DNA from 2 places in the Mesorhizobium sp. P2_C5_2 genome. Region 2 is predicted to be linked to the other one. Evidence: riboswitches for the same ligand, from Rfam matches in the RefSeq annotation. Region 2 holds a riboswitch; the other holds the start of a gene.
What was found. Region 2 has a riboswitch for thiamine pyrophosphate ahead of thiB (thiamine ABC transporter substrate binding subunit). Riboswitches for the same ligand answer to the same signal wherever they lie in the genome.

Region 1 (4,204 bases), on a different contig from region 2:
GCCGGCAATGGCAATTCGACCGCCAATCTTGGTTCTTGCGGCGGCGTGCTGCAGCCGCCACCCAGCGGTGACCAGGGCATGACGCAGCCGCCGCCGGATCAAGGCAAAACGCCGGTGATCAAGCCCGGCGAGGTGCCTGTGCAGCCGCCGAAGCAATGATCTCGTTTGAGGTCTCTACAGTGTGGGCCGGGGCCAGCCAGTTTTGGCCAGGCGAAGCGCCGTCACCGGATCGATACCGGTCCAGGCAATGCCTGCCGCCTCGGCAAAGGCGGTGAAGGCCCGCCGCGCCTGGTCCTTGGTCAGGTGTCCAGCCCTGGCCATTTCGCAGGCCCTCAGTGCCGTGTCATAAATCTTGCCGCGTCCGGCCTGCGGCCATTCCTTGAGAAAATTCTGCATCTCGGCCAACGTCGCGATGTCGCGTTTGAAGCCGGCGCCGACCGCAATCGCCACCGGAACTTGGAGCCGCATATCGTTCATATTGAAGGTCTCCTGAGGGATCGTCTTCAATGCGAATCATGCCGATGCGGTTCCAGCCTCAATGCCTGATCGGGCCGATCAATTAGTCTCCACTTACGGAACAAGACCGTACCGGAGGCGTTTGCCTCCAGGAGCCCGCCATCTCGATCTGTGCTGTTTTCGCCTCGTGCGGGAGCAAGGCGGCGCTCGCTAACAACGACAGGAGACGAAGATGAAAACCGTCCTTATTCCCGCCGTCGCCGGGCTTGCCATGATCGCTGGTCTCGGTGTTGCCGCTGCCGACGAAGTGATCGTCACGCAGCCGGCGCAGCAGCAGGTGATCGTCACCCCCAAACAGCGCACGGTCGTTCGCGAATATGTGCATAAGCACCCGCTGGCCTCGGTCAATCTTCTCGGCGTCGAACTGAATGTCGGCTCTGCTTTGCCTGACACGGTCGAACTGCAAGAGGTGCCCGATGTTCAGTACAGATACGCCGTCGTCGACAATCATACCGTGTTGGTTGACCCCGGCACGCGCAGGATCATCGAGGTCGTCGAGTAGTTCCGACCGATAGAACCATCATCGATAATCCGGCCCTGCCGTTCTTGCGAACAAGAATGGCAGGGTCGAATCGGGAAAGGAGCATTGCCATGTTGCCGCATGTCGAAACCCCGAATTCCGCCAATGTTGCGGCGTGTTGCGACAAGTTGCTGGCCGAGCGCAGTACGGCGCTGTTGTCGATGCAGGATGCGATCGCGGTCCTGCGCGAGCGCACCGGCACCGATCGTTCGGATGCCGACCTTGCGGGGCTGATTACCAAGAAAGCAGCACTGCTTGGTGTCGCGGTCGTTTCCGATCGGCGCTGAGTCACTCAAGACGCCGGCTGAATTTTCGGCTAATGTTTTCGTGGAATCTGGACCAACCGATCGGACCCAACCACGGAGGCTTAAGTGACGGACGACAGACAGGACCGTATTCGCCAGCGCGCACACGAGATTTGGGAACAGGCAGGCCGCCCCGAAGGCGCACATCAGGAACACTGGGAGCAGGCGACGGCTGAAGTCGATGGCGCAGCCGCCAAGCCGAAGAAGGCGGCGAAGAAGGCTGCTGCGAAGCCCGCCAAGGTAGACGCCAAGCCAAAGGCCGCGAAGCCTGCGGCCGCAAAGTCCGGCAAGGCCAAGTCGAAATAGGGCAACGCTGAATTCGCCCGGGGGGCCATCCTTGGCGCCCGCCGTTCAGGCGCGCCCGAGCCTCTCAACCTGACGAATTGCGGCTGCAATGGGCAGCGCAATTTGTTTGTTTGGCGACAAGGCGAAACAGCGTCTCATGCCTCCCAGGCATAACTCGACAGCGCGAAGCGGATGCCGGCTTCTGTCATGGTGAGTTCGCATTCGGTGATCTGGCGCAGATGGCGAAGATAGCGCGCCACCGTTTGCGGCAGCCAGCCGGCGCAGGCCTCGACATAGGCGCGGCTGTGAACGAGCGTGCCGGTCGACAGCCTCTCGTCCTTCTCGGCAATCACTTTCAGATACTGGCGGATGAAACGGATGTCGTCGGCGATGTCCTGGCTGGCCATCCGCCAAGCTCCGGCAACACGTTCGCGCTGGTCGAGCGACAAGAGCGACAACAGTGGGGGTGACAACAGCGGGCGGGAGAGGTCGGCGAAGGCGGCATGGTTCGCTGTGCTCACGGAAAACCCCTCGGGTGAAAAAGGTATCGTACTTTATGTACGAAATCTCGTCAAGCTTGGCGCGTACAATTTGAACGAATTCAGCACCCGAATGGCGCGGCTTTTTCACAAACGAAGAAAACTGGCCCCAACATACTTCGCGATGACCGCCGAAAAAAATCTCTTCCCCAATCGCTCGAACAGTGCTTTAACCCGCTCATCCACAGGGGTGCTCCGTATGGTCGGGGCTGAGATGAGGGCGGCAAGCCTTCGGACCCTAAAGCTGATCTGGATAATACCAGCGGAGCGAGGCGGGCGATGTTTTCCGGCGCACAGATTTCCCTTTATCCCATGACCGACGATTTCGTCGGCGTCATCCTTGGCGCGCTCGGCGCGCTCGATCCCTGGCGCGACCGGCTGCGGATCGAGACCGACGACATCTCGACGCTTCTGGTCGGGCCGCCCGAGGTGCTCTTTCCAGCCATGCGCGACCTGTTCGTGGCGGCGGCCAAAAGCGGCAAGCACTGCGTGCTTTCGGCAGCGGTTTCGCGTGGCTGTCCGGGCGAGCCCGACGATCCGATCTGCCGCTCCGACGAGACCGGCGGCCCCACCATTCCGCTGGACGAGCGCAAGCTCGCCGCGATCCGCGCCGTACAGGCCACGCCATCGACTAGCCAGCCGGTGGCTGCGCAATTCTCGCTCTATGTCATGGGTACCGGCGACCACATGGACGAGATCTATGGCTGCATCGATTTCCTGAAGCAGTCCGGTGTCTTCGAGCGCTCGAAAAACTTCTGCACCAAATTACGCGGCGATGCCGGTGCGGTGTTTGCAACGCTCGCCGAGGCCTTCTGCCGCTTCGGCCCGGGCGCCGGCCACGTCACCCTCGACATCACGATTTCGGCGAACAGCCCGAGCGCCGTCTGAGCCGCGGCTCAAGCGTCGTTCGTCGAGGATATTGCCGTGGCTGTTTTGCCCAACCCATCGCGTGGCGGAGATGCCTCCGCCTCTGACCTCTCAGCACAGAGAGGAGAGGAGCCATTGGCGATTGGCGAAGACGGCGATGCCGGTGAATCTTCCCCCTTGAGGGGGAGATGGCCGGCAGGCCAGAGGGGGTCCCAGCGCGTGGAGCGCCGACGTCCTTTTCGCGTCGGCAGGGCGTGGGCGCTCTACGGTCGGCGACCCCCTCTGTCGCCTTCGGCGACATCTCCCCCTCGAGGGGGGAGATCAGCTGTGGCCTCTGCCGTCGCCAAGACAGCACCCGCCGCCTTCGCTTTCGCCCTGCTCCTCGTCGCCTGGGAGCTCTACGCCCGCTATGGCGGTGTCGCCCCCACCATGCTGCCGGCGCCGTCGCGCGTATTGCTCCAGGCTTGGGAGAATCGCGCCGCCCTTGCCGAAAACATGCTTCCCACCATCCGCGCCACGTTTGCCGGCTTTGCCTGCTCGTTGGTCGCTGCCTTCGTGCTGTCGGCGCTGGTCGATTTTCTGGCCCCGCTGCGCCGCGCGCTCTTTCCGCTGCTGATCGTCAGCCAGACCTTGCCGCTTGTGGCGATCGCGCCACTCATCGTGCTGTGGTTCGGCTTCGGGTTGATGCCGAAGATCCTGCTTGTGGCGCTCGTCACCTTCTTCCCGATGATGGTGGCGCTGGTCGAGGGTTTTGCCGCCACGAGCACGGAGATTTCGCAGATGCTCGCCGCCATGGGGGCAGGGCGCTGGCGCATCTTCTGGCTGGCGCGGCTGCCTTCGGCGCTGCCCTATTTCTTCGCTGGGCTGCGCATCTCCATCACTTACGCCATCGTCGGCGCAATCTTCGCTGAATATGCGGGGGCGGCGAAGGGGCTTGGCATCTACATGCTCAACGCCAAGAACAATTTCCGCCCCGATTTGGTGCTCGCTGCAGTCGCCGTCAGCGCCGCGCTCACGCTCATCCTGTTCGGCATTGCCGTGCTCGTCCAGCGTCTCGCCATGCCTTGGGAAAATGCGGGGAGCGATAGCGACGACCGTAAGCGTTCGGAAGAGAGCCGCCAATGAAACGGCTCGAGCTCCGGGACATCAGCAAAAGCTTCGGCGCGCTGGAG
Region 2 (4,204 bases):
GCACTTTCGCCGGCCAGCCGGCTGAGATCGGCGCCAAGGCCGGAGGCGACGGTGGCCGCCATCGGCCCGGCGACGAACAGCAGAGCAAGCACGATCAATGCTGTGTTGAGCGCCGTTTCGATCGGGCCGGCCGAGAGATATCGGCGTGGCGCCACCGGCAGATTGGCGTCGCCGGTCACGTTGGCGCCCAGCCGCGTCAGCGCCAGCACCACGGCGAAGGTCAGCGCGATCTGCAGCACCGTGAGTGTGACAGCCCGTGCCGGATCGAAGTCGAAGCGCAGCGCCTGGTAGATGGCGACCTCCAGCGTCGTCGCCGCCGGCCCGCCGCCCAAGATGAGCACGATGGTGAAGGAGGTGATGCAAAGCATGAAGACAAGTCCGGCAACGCCCGGCAGGGCTGCACGCAGCACCGGCCATTCGATCAGCCGGAAAGCCGGTCTCGCCCCTATGCCGAGCTGGCTTACCAGCCGCCATTGATCGGCGGGCACCGTCCCCAGCGCTTCGAGGAACAGCCGCGTCGCCAGCGGCAGGTTGAAGAAGACGTGGGCGACGAGGATGCCCGAAAGCCCGTAGATATCAGGCCAGCTTTGGCCAGCGATCCCTGCGAAATAGCCCGCCCGGCCATAGAGCGCCAGTATGCCCAGCGCCGCGACAATGGCCGGCAACGCCAGCGGCACGGTGAACAGCTGCAGGATAAAGCCGCGGCCCAAGAAGCGCGGGTGCCGCGAGAGCGCACGCGCCACGAACAGCGCCGGCACGACGGAAAGCAGCGTCGAAAGCACTGCCTGCCAGAGCGTGAAGCGGACGACGCGCAGAAGATAGAGATCGAAGGCGGACGCGGCGCCGGAAAGGTCGTGCGCGCCTTCGCGGATGAGCCCGGCAAAGGCGCCGCCGATGAGCAGCGCGATTGCCGCGAGCGCGACGATGCCGGCGGTGATGCGGGGATCGCTGGGCGTTGGCATTCCGCCTAACCAAACACACGGGATGGTTTGAATAGGACGGAAGCGTTATCCGCGTCGAGTTCCCGCCCACCCCCCTCTGTCCTGCCGGACATCTCCCCCGCAGGGGGGGAGATTAGCAACTTCACTCCGCGTCCCGCACTTGCTGCGTGGAGGATTGGCGAAAGCGGTCGAGCGCTTGATCTCCCCCCTTGCGGGGGAGATGTCCGGCAGGACAGAGGGGGGTGTTCAAGCGCCATCCTGAATTCTACTTGCTCATCACCGTCAGCCACTCATCCACCCAGGCCTTGCGATTGGCCGCAACCTCTTCCGGGCTGAACAGCAGTGTCTTGGCCGGCTTGACCAGTTTGTCGAACGCCGGATTGAGCGGCTTGTCGGTTTTGCCCGCCGGGAACATCCAGTTGGTCTCCGGAATGACATTCTGGAACTTCGGTCCGGTCATGAAGGCCAAAAACTTTGCCGCCAGCGGGTTCTTCGCGCCTGTCGTGGTGATGCCGGCGACCTCGATCTGCAGGTATTCGCCCTCCTCGAAAGACGCCGCCTGGTAGCGCTCGGTGTTTTCGGCGACCATGTGGTAGGCCGGCGAGGTCGTGTAGGACAGCACCATCGGCGCCTCGCCCTTGGTGAACAAGCCATAGGCCTCGCTCCAGCCCGGCGTCACCGTCAGCACCTTCGGCTTCAACTTGGCCCAGGCTTCCGGCGCCTTGTCACCATAGACCGACTTTACCCAGAGCAGCAGGCCGAGACCCGGCGTCGACGTCCGCGGATCCTGGATGACGATCTTGTCGGCGGCGTCGCCCTCGACCAATTCCTTCAGGCTCTTGGGCGGGCTCTTCAGCTTCTCGGTGTCGTAAACGACGGCGAAGTAGCCATAGTCATAGGGGACAAAAGTATCGTCGCTCCAGCCGCCCGGCACGCTGTTTTCAGCCACCGCGCCATGCGGGACAAACAGCCCGGTGGCCTTGGCTTCGGCGGTCAGGTTGGTGTCGAGGCCAAGCACGATATCGGCTTTGGTCGAGGCACCTTCGAGCTTGACGCGGTTGAGCAGCGCGACACCATCGGCGACCGAGACGAAGTCGACGCTGCAGCCGCATTCGGCTTCGAATTCCTTCTTCACAGCAGGGCCGGGACCCCAGTCGGCGGTGAAGCTCTCGTAGGTGTAGATGGTAAGTTTGTCCTGCGCGGACGCAGGGCTTGCCAAAAGCGAAACAGCAAGACCCAGGGCTGGGACAAGACGGGACAAAAACATGCACATCGGCGCCTCCTCATGCGTGTTGAAAGGAATTGAGGCGTCGGTCTGTCCGAAGCGTCTAATCCCTCCGCCGGTACAAACCGGATCAGGTTCAGCGGGTTGGCGAGACTGCCTCTCAGCCGGTCCGCGAAAGTCGCGTCCGGCACCCCGTTAGAGCGTTTCGACACATAGGCCCGGCCAAGGTGCCACGCAAGCGGAAGTTTGCTCGAGCATGATCCCGAAAAGTGGGAACCGGTTTTCGGAAAAAGATCATGCTCCAAAAAAAGGAGCCAGATCAGGATGACGATTCAACCAAACGTCATCCTGATCTAGCGGCGGTGGCGCTCGGCCTTCCGTTTCGCCGGCAGGGCTGGTAAGGGCCACCGGATATGAGCACATTCACCATCCTGCTTGGCGGCGATCTCATCCGCACGCCCCGGCTCGACCGCCAGGTCGAGGGCACGCGCGTCATTGCCGCCGACGCCGGCATCGGCCATGCCCGCCTGCTCGGCCTGATGCCGGAGCTATGGGTGGGCGACTTCGATTCCGTGCCGGCGGACCTGCCCGCCGATCTCGCCGCCGTGCCGCGCCAGGTATTTCCGCCGGAAAAAGACAAGACCGACGGCGAACTGGCGATCGCAGCGGCGTTGGAGCGGGGCGCCACCAGCCTGGTGCTGGCCGGCGCTTTCGGCGGCAAGCGCGCCGACCACGCCTTCCTTCACCTGGCGCTCAGCCTGCGGCTGGCCGAGGCCGGCACAAAAGTGCTGTTGACCAGCGGCGCGCAGGAGGGCGTTCCCCTTTTGCCCGGCAAGGCCGGCTTCGACTACGCCGACGGTACGCTGTTTTCGGTGCTCGGCTTTTCCGATCTTTCGGGCCTCACCGTGACCGGCGCCAAATGGCCGCTCGACCATGTCGAGGTTGCCTTCGGCTCGTCGCTGACCATCTCCAACGAGGTCAAGTCACAGAAGACCGGGGGCCGGCTCGAAATCGCGCTCGGTCATGGCCGCGCGCTGCTGCTCGCTCATCCCTATCCCTTGCCTGAAAGCTGACATGGCCCCGCCCCTTCTCAATCTCGACGGGATAAAACTGACCTTTGGCGGCACACCGCTGCTCGATGGCGCCGAACTCACCGCGTCCGCCGGCGACAAGATAGCGCTGGTCGGCCGCAACGGCTCCGGCAAGTCGACACTGCTCAAGATCGCCGCCGGGCTGATCGAGCCGCAGGACGGCGAAGTCTTTCGCCAGCCTTCAGCGACGGTGCGTTATCTCCCGCAAATGCCCGACATGGAGGGCTTTGCCAATGTCCGTGCCTATGTCGAGGCGGGGCTTGGGCCGGCCGACGATCCCTACCGCGCCACCTATCTGATGGAGCATCTCGGCCTCACCGGCAACGAAAACCCCAACGATCTCTCCGGCGGCGAGGCGCGCCGCGCCGCTCTCGCCCGCGTGATGGCGCCGGAGCCCGACATTCTGCTGCTTGATGAGCCGACCAACCATCTCGATCTGTCGGTCATCGAATGGCTGGAAGAGGAGCTTGTCCGCACCTCGTCGGCGCTGATCGTCATCTCGCACGATCGTCGTTTTCTCGAACGCGTCTCGCGCGCCACCGTCTGGCTCGATCGTGGCCAGACCCGCCGCCTCGACAAGGGCTTTGGCCATTTCGAGGAATGGCGCGACCTGGTGCTGGAAGAGGAAGAGCGCGAGCAGCACAAGCTCGGCCGCCAGATCGTACGCGAGGAGCACTGGTTGCGCTATGGCGTGACCGCGCGGCGCAAGCGCAACATGCGCCGGCTTGGCGAATTGCAGACGATGCGCCAGCGTTTTCGCGGCCATCGCGGCGCCGAGGGCTCGGCGACCATGGTGGCCAGCGACGCCGCCGAATCCGGCAAGCTGGTGATCGAGGCCAAGAACATCGAGAAGAGCTTTGGCGATCTCACCGTGGTCAAGGGCTTTTCGACCCGCATCCAGCGCGGCGACCGCGTCGGCCTGGTCGGACCGAACGGCGCCGGCAAGA

Region 1: linked by a shared signal. The riboswitch ahead of AC1D1B_RS07580 (YkoF family thiamine/hydroxymethylpyrimidine-binding protein) and the one ahead of thiB (thiamine ABC transporter substrate binding subunit) in region 2 are both predicted to bind thiamine pyrophosphate.

The regions. Positions count from the first base shown of each region.
Region 1 is NZ_JBFUDV010000002.1:151,861-156,064, reverse strand. It holds gene AC1D1B_RS07610 (hypothetical protein) at 1-159, shown strand, start outside; gene AC1D1B_RS07605 (DUF982 domain-containing protein) at 175-477, opposite strand; gene AC1D1B_RS07600 (DUF1236 domain-containing protein) at 689-1,018, shown strand; gene AC1D1B_RS07595 (hypothetical protein) at 1,108-1,323, shown strand; gene AC1D1B_RS07590 (DUF2934 domain-containing protein) at 1,408-1,647, shown strand; gene AC1D1B_RS07585 (hypothetical protein) at 1,782-2,147, opposite strand; TPP riboswitch at 2,342-2,454, shown strand; gene AC1D1B_RS07580 (YkoF family thiamine/hydroxymethylpyrimidine-binding protein) at 2,445-3,053, shown strand; gene AC1D1B_RS07575 (ABC transporter permease) at 3,360-4,157, shown strand; gene AC1D1B_RS07570 (ABC transporter ATP-binding protein) at 4,154-4,204, shown strand, end outside.
Region 2 is NZ_JBFUDV010000008.1:209,884-214,087, forward strand. It holds gene thiP (thiamine/thiamine pyrophosphate ABC transporter permease) at 1-962, opposite strand, end outside; gene thiB (thiamine ABC transporter substrate binding subunit) at 1,207-2,208, opposite strand; TPP riboswitch at 2,257-2,371, opposite strand; gene AC1D1B_RS27490 (thiamine diphosphokinase) at 2,580-3,239, shown strand; gene AC1D1B_RS27495 (ABC-F family ATP-binding cassette domain-containing protein) at 3,241-4,204, shown strand, end outside.